3 regions of the Streptomyces sp. NPDC056480 genome follow, and region 2 is predicted to be linked to each of the others. Evidence: riboswitches for the same ligand, from Rfam matches in the RefSeq annotation. Region 2 holds a riboswitch; each other region holds the start of a gene.
The links. A riboswitch is a leader RNA that binds a small molecule or an ion and turns the genes downstream of it on or off. The one in region 2 is predicted to bind thiamine pyrophosphate.
Positions count from the first base shown of each region.

Region 1: linked by a shared signal. The riboswitch ahead of thiO (glycine oxidase ThiO) and the one ahead of thiC (phosphomethylpyrimidine synthase ThiC) in region 2 are both predicted to bind thiamine pyrophosphate.
Region 3: linked by a shared signal. The riboswitch ahead of ACFQ79_RS24490 (thiamine ABC transporter substrate binding subunit) and the one ahead of thiC (phosphomethylpyrimidine synthase ThiC) in region 2 are both predicted to bind thiamine pyrophosphate.

Region 1 is NZ_JBHTSA010000044.1:55,579-57,770, reverse strand. Features, by position in the region: gene thiO (glycine oxidase ThiO) at 1-974, opposite strand, end outside; TPP riboswitch at 972-1,085, opposite strand; gene ACFQ79_RS20635 (NAD(P)/FAD-dependent oxidoreductase) at 1,168-2,192, shown strand, end outside.
Region 2 is NZ_JBHTSA010000001.1:168,693-170,884, reverse strand. Features, by position in the region: gene thiC (phosphomethylpyrimidine synthase ThiC) at 1-1,349, opposite strand, end outside; TPP riboswitch at 1,343-1,490, opposite strand; gene ACFQ79_RS00795 (YibE/F family protein) at 1,529-2,192, shown strand, end outside.
Region 3 is NZ_JBHTSA010000060.1:22,451-24,642, reverse strand. Features, by position in the region: gene rlmN (23S rRNA (adenine(2503)-C(2))-methyltransferase RlmN) at 1-982, shown strand, start outside; TPP riboswitch at 1,012-1,122, shown strand; gene ACFQ79_RS24490 (thiamine ABC transporter substrate binding subunit) at 1,220-2,192, shown strand, end outside.

The DNA.
Region 1 (2,192 bases), on a different contig from region 2:
CGCACCGGCGGAAGCACCTCGTCCGGCACCCCCGCGAGGCGGCCGCTCAGACTGCCCGCGGCGAGGACGACCTGGTCGGCCGTCAGTTCCCCGCCGCCGGCGAGCACGACACCGCGCGCCCGGTCCCGTACCGCCGTCAGGCTCTGCGCGAGCTCGCGGTGGAAGGCCACCCCGGCGCGTTCGCAGGCGAGGAGGAGCGCGGCGGCGAGCCGGCGCGGATCGACCTGGTGGTCGCCGTCCACCCGGAGCCCGCCGCGCACTCCCGGGGCCAGCATCGGTTCGAGGCGGCGGCACTCGCGGCCGCTGAGCCACTCCGAGGTGAGTCCGCAGCGGGTCTGCAGGGCGTGCAGTTCGCGCAGGTGGGCCCGGTCGTCGGCGTCGAGGGCGACGGCGAGGGTGCCGCAGGCGCGGTAGCCGACGTCGTGGCCGGTGATCTCCTGGAGCTCGGCGACGAACGCGGGATAGCGCGCGGCGGAGGCGAGGTTGAGCCCGAGGAGGGTCTCCTCGCCGTAGTGGAGTTCGGTGACGGCGGCGAGCATCCCGGCCGCGACGTGGGCGGCGCCGCCGCCCGGGGCCGGGTCGACCACGGCGGTGCGCAGGCCGCGTCGCGCGGCCCGCCAGGCCGTGACCAGGCCGATGATGCCGCCTCCGACGACGAGGACGTCGGCGCCGCGGGCAGCGGCCCCGCGGCCGTCGGACGCCGCGGCGGACCGACCCGCGTCGGGCGTGGTGGCATCCGGTGCGTCCGTGTCGGGCGTGGTGGCATCCGGTACGTCCGCGTCGGGCGCGGTGGCATCCGGTGCGTCCGCGTCGGGCGTGGTGGCATCCGGTACGTCCGCGTCGGGCGCGGTGGCATCCGGTGCGTCCGAGGCGGGCACAGCGGTGCCCGGCACGTCCGCCGCGGATGCGGTGGTGTCCGGTGCGTCCGCCCCGGACACCCGGCCCTCGGACACATGGACTTCGGAAGAACGCATGGGCGTCCAGCCCCTCCCTTCGCCGGCATGACCCGGATCAGGTTCGTACGGTCGGAGGCCGTTCCAGCCTCCCTCTCAGCCCGGTGCGTCCGGGCTCCCGCGAGTGCTTTACGCCCGCCACACTAGCTTCCGCCTCCGGGGGGCCGCAGACCCCTCCCTTCCTGACGGTTCGTCAGATGCGTAAGGTGGTCGGGTGAGCGAGCAGAAGCAGGCACAGCAGCACGTCGTGATCGTCGGCGCCGGCATGGCGGGCGTCCAGACCGCCGTCGCCCTGCGCGAACAGGGTTTCACCGGCACCGTGACCCTCATCGGGGCCGAGCCCCACCAGCCCTACGACCGGCCCCCGCTCTCCAAGGCCGTCCTCCTCGGCAAGGCCGAGGGCTCCGCCTTCGACATCGACTTCGAGGAGCTCGGCATCGAACTCCGCCTTGGTCTCGACGTCACCGGGCTGCGCGCCGACGACCACGAGATCGACACCGAGGCCGGGCCCGTCGCGTACGACGTCCTGGTCGTCGCCACCGGCGCCCAGCCGGTCACCCTGCCCGGCACCGAAGGCGTCCCCGGGGTCCATCTGCTGCGGACCCTCGACGACGCCGTCCGCCTCGGGCCCGTCCTGGAGCGCCGGCACAGCGTCGTGGTCGTCGGCGCCGGCTGGATCGGCGCGGAGTTCGCCACTGCGGCCCGCGAGGCCGGCTGCGCCGTCACCGTCGTCGAGGCCGCCGACCGCCCCCTCGCCGGGGCCCTGCCCGCCGAGGTCACCGCCCCCATGGCCGAGTGGTACGGCGAGAACGGCGCCGAACTCCTCACCCACGCGCGCGTCCGCACCGTCGAGCCCGGTACGCCGGGCAGGGTCGTCCTCGCCGACGGCCGCGAGCTGCCCGCCGACGCCGTCGTCGTCGGCATCGGCGCGGTCCCCGCCACCGGATGGCTCACCGGCTCCGGGATCGCCCTCGACCCGAGCGGCGCCGTCACCGCCGACGAGCGGCTGCGCACCAGCCTGCCCGATGTGTACGCCGTCGGGGACTGCGCCTCCTTCCCCTCCGCCCGCTACGGGCGGCGTCTCCTCGTCCACCACTGGGACAACGCGCTCCAGGGCCCCCGCACGGTCGCCGCGACGATCACCGGTGCCGGTACGGGGGCCGAACCCGGGCCGTACGACCCCGTCCCGTACTTCTGGTCCGAGCAGTTCGGCCGCTTCGTCCAGTACGCCGGGCACCA
Region 2 (2,192 bases):
CAGGCGATCATCGCGGCGCCGATGCCGGAGGTGATGTGGTCGTACGCGGGCGCGACGTCCGTGGTCAGCGGGCCGAGCGTGTAGAACGGCGCCTCCTCGCAGATCTCCTGCTGGAGGTCGATGTTCTCCTTGATCTTGTGCATCGGGACGTGCCCGGGGCCCTCGATCATCGTCTGCACGTTGTGCCGCTTGGCGATCGTGTTCAGCTCGCCGAGCGTGCGCAGCTCCGCGAACTGCGCCGCGTCGTTGGCGTCCGCGATCGAGCCGGGGCGCAGCCCGTCGCCGAGCGAGTACGTGACGTCGTACGTCGCGAGGATCTCGCAGAGCTCCTCGAAGTGCGTGTAGAGGAAGTTCTCCTTGTGGTGTGCGAGACACCAGGCGGCCATGATCGAGCCGCCGCGCGAGACGATGCCGGTCTTGCGGCGCGCGGTGAGGGGCACGTACGGCAGGAGTACGCCGGCGTGCACCGTCATGTAGTCCACGCCCTGCTCGGCCTGCTCGATGACCGTGTCCTTGTAGATCTCCCAGGTCAGGTCCTCGGCGCGGCCGTCGACCTTCTCCAGCGCCTGGTAGAGCGGCACGGTGCCGATGGGCACGGGGGAGTTGCGCAGGACCCACTCGCGGGTGGTGTGGATGTTGCGGCCAGTGGACAGGTCCATGACCGTGTCGGCGCCCCACTTGGTCGCCCAGGTCATCTTCTCCACCTCCTCCTCGATGGAGGAGGTGACGGCGGAGTTGCCGATGTTGGCGTTGACCTTCACCAGGAACCGCTTGCCGATGATCATCGGCTCGATCTCCGGGTGGTTGACGTTCGCCGGCAGCACCGCGCGCCCCGCGGCGATCTCCTCGCGTACGACCTCGGGGGAGACGTTCTCCCGGATCGCCACGTACTCCATCTCCGGGGTGATCTCCCCCCGGCGGGCGTACGCGAGCTGGGTCACGGCCTGGCCCTCGCGGCCGCGGCGCGGCACACGGGGCCGGCCGGGGAAGACCGCGTCGAGGTTCTTCAGTCCCCCGCCGCGCGGCGAGGTGTGCTTGATGCCGTCGTCCTCGGGGCGGGCCGGGCGGCCCGCGTACTCCTCGGTGTCGCCGCGCGCGATGATCCAGTTCTCGCGCAGCGGCGGAAGGCCCCGCCGTACGTCGGTGTCGACGGTGGGGTCGGTGTACGGGCCGGACGTGTCGTACAGCGTGACGTCCTTGCCGTTGGTGAGGTGCACCTGACGGACCGGCACCCTGAGGTCGGGGCGCGAGCCCTGGACGTACCCCTTGTGCCAGCCCGGCGTACGAGCGCCGTCGGCAGAGGTGTCGTCCTGCTCGGAGGCAGGCGTGCGTGCATCCTGAATGGTCATGAGACCGATCTCCCTACGCCGGCATTACCCGGTAACAGGTTCGGCGGTCGGCGCAGCCTCCTCCCGTACGTACATTCAGTACGCGCGTACGGTGATCAGCGCCCTCTCAGCCCGGTGCTCCGAGCTCCCGCGTGTGCAAAGGTGTCACCACGCTAGCGTCATCCCTGGCGTGCTGAACAGTGGGCCCCCGCCGTTCTTGCGATGATCGGTCGGTGACTTCCCCCCAACAGACTCCCGAGCCGCACGGCCACGACCAGGATCGCAGCCCCCACGGGCATGGTTCCGCGCACGGATCCCAGGGATCGCACGGACCCGAGGGATCGCATGGATCCCAGGGATCACATGGATCGCACGGGCACGGTCCGGCGCACGGATCGCATGGATCGCACGGTTCGCACGGGCACAGCCACAGCCATGGGCCCGCCACCCCGGTGTCCCGGCATCTGCGCAGGGTCATCGCCGCGATCCTGATCCCCTTCGCCACGGCGGTCGTGGTCGGGCTCGTGGTCCTGTGGCCCGGTGGCACCCCGGCGCACGAGCGCACCGGCGTCGGCTTCGACCGGCAGACCGAGCAGGGCAAGGTCGTCGCCGTCCAGCAGGTGGACTGCGCCTCCGTGAACGCGGGGCAGGTCCCGCCGACCGGTGACACCTCGACCCCGTCGGGACGCGAGGCGGTCAACGCGCAGCAGGGGGAGTGCGCGAAGGCGACGATCGAGGTCACCAGCGGTCCGGAGAAGGGGCGTACGTTCACCGAGATCGTGCAGCCGGACGCGCCGCGCCAACTGCACGAGGGTCAGGGAGTGGTGGTGGCGTACGCCCCCGACGCCCCGCGCGATCTGCAGT
Region 3 (2,192 bases), on a different contig from region 2:
CCGCGCCAAGCAGCTGTCCACCCACTACTTCGCGCGGTACGCGCACGATCCCGCCGAGTGGACGGACATCCCGGCCGCCTCGCGGGAGAAGCTGGCCGGAGAGCTGCTGCCCGATCTGATGTCCGTGGTGCGGCACATCTCGTGCGACGACGACACCACCCGCAAGACCCTGTGGCGGCTGCACGACGGCACGCTCGTCGAGTCGGTGCTCATGCGCTACCCGGACCGGGTGACCATGTGCATCTCCTCGCAGGCCGGCTGCGGGATGAACTGCCCGTTCTGTGCGACGGGGCAGGCCGGGCTCGACCGGAACCTGTCGACCGCCGAGATCGTGCACCAGATCGTGGACGGCATGCGGTCCCTGCGGGACGGGGAGGTGCCCGGGGGACCGGCGCGGCTCTCCAACATCGTGTTCATGGGCATGGGCGAGCCCCTCGCGAACTACAAGCGGGTCGTCGGTGCCATCCGGCGCCTCACCGACCCCGAGCCGGACGGTCTCGGGCTCTCGCAGCGCGGAATCACCGTCTCCACCGTCGGGCTCGTGCCCGCGATGCTGCGGTTCGCCGACGAGGGCTTCAAGTGCCGGCTCGCGGTCTCGCTGCACGCCCCGGACGACGAGCTCCGGGACACCCTGGTGCCGGTCAACACGCGCTGGAAGGTGCGGGAGGTCCTGGACGCGGCCTGGGAGTACGCGGAGAAGTCCGGCCGCCGGATCTCCATCGAGTACGCGCTCATCCGCGACATCAACGACCAGGCCTGGCGCGGCGACCTGCTGGGCCGGCTGCTCAAGGGACGTCGGGTGCACGTCAACCTGATCCCGCTGAACCCGACACCGGGTTCGAAGTGGACGGCGTCGCGCCCGGAGGACGAGAAGGCCTTCGTCGAGGCCATCGCCCGCCACGGCGTCCCGGTGACCGTGCGGGACACCCGCGGCCAGGAGATCGACGGTGCCTGTGGACAGCTGGCGGCCGCCGAGCGCTGACCTTGTACTCTGAGGTCGAACACATCTCCATATTCCGACAGGGGAGCGCCACAGCGCTGAGAGTGCGGTCACCGTAGGACCGCAGACCCTCTGAACCTTGCCCAGGTCATTCTGGGTAGGAAGTTCGGTCGTTAACTCAAGCTGTTGCGCCCTGCCCGCGTCCGGTCCGCCGGTCGTGGGCAGGGCCGCGTCTCTTCCTGGACATACCCAGGAGGAATCTCAGTGAGCACCAATCCGGTGAGCATCAAGAAGGCCGCCGCCGCCGCGCTCGTCGCGGCGCTGGGCGTCACCACCCTCGCCGCCTGCGGCACGGACGACGTCCGCGAGGCGGCCGGCAAGTCCGGCGCGCCCGCGCCGAAGACCGTGACCCTCGTGAGCCACGACTCGTTCAACGCCTCCAAGGAGGTGCTGGCCGAGTTCACGAAGCAGACGGGCTTCACCGTCAAGGTGCTGAAGAGCGGCGACGCGGGCGAGGCCGTCAACAAGGAGATCCTGACCAAGGGCTCCCCGCAGGGCGACGTCTTCTTCGGCGTCGACAACACCCTGCTGTCCCGCGCCCTCGACAACGGCATCTTCGTGCCGTACGCGGCGAAGGGCCTGGACCGCGTCCCGGCCGAGTACCAGCTCGACAAGGAGCAGCGGCGGGTGACGCCGATCGACTCCGGCGACATCTGCGTCAACTACGACAAGAAGTACTTCGCCGACAAGAAGCTGGCCCCTCCGGTGACCTTCGACGACCTGGCGAAGCCGGCGTACCGGGACCTGCTCGTCGTCGAGAACCCCGAGCGGTCCTCCCCGGGCCTCGGCTTCCTCCTCGGTACGGCCGCGAAGTACGGGGACGAGGGCTGGCAGGACTACTGGAAGAAGCTCAAGGCCAACGGCGTGAAGACCGTCGACAGCTGGGAGCTCGCCTACAACCAGGAGTTCTCCGGCTCGGCAGGCGGCAAGCAGGCCAAGGGCGACCGGCCGCTCGTCGTGTCGTACGCCTCCAGCCCGCCGGTCGAGGTGCTCTACGGCGAGCCGCAGCCGAAGACGGCCCCCACCGGGGTCTCCACCGGCACCTGCTTCCGGCAGACCGAGTTCGCGGGCCTGCTGAACGGCGCGAAGAACCCCGAGGGCGGCAAGGCGCTGATCGACTTCCTGATCTCGAAGAGGTTCCAGGAGGACATGCCGCTCCAGATGTTCGTCAACCCGGTGGCCAAGGACGCGG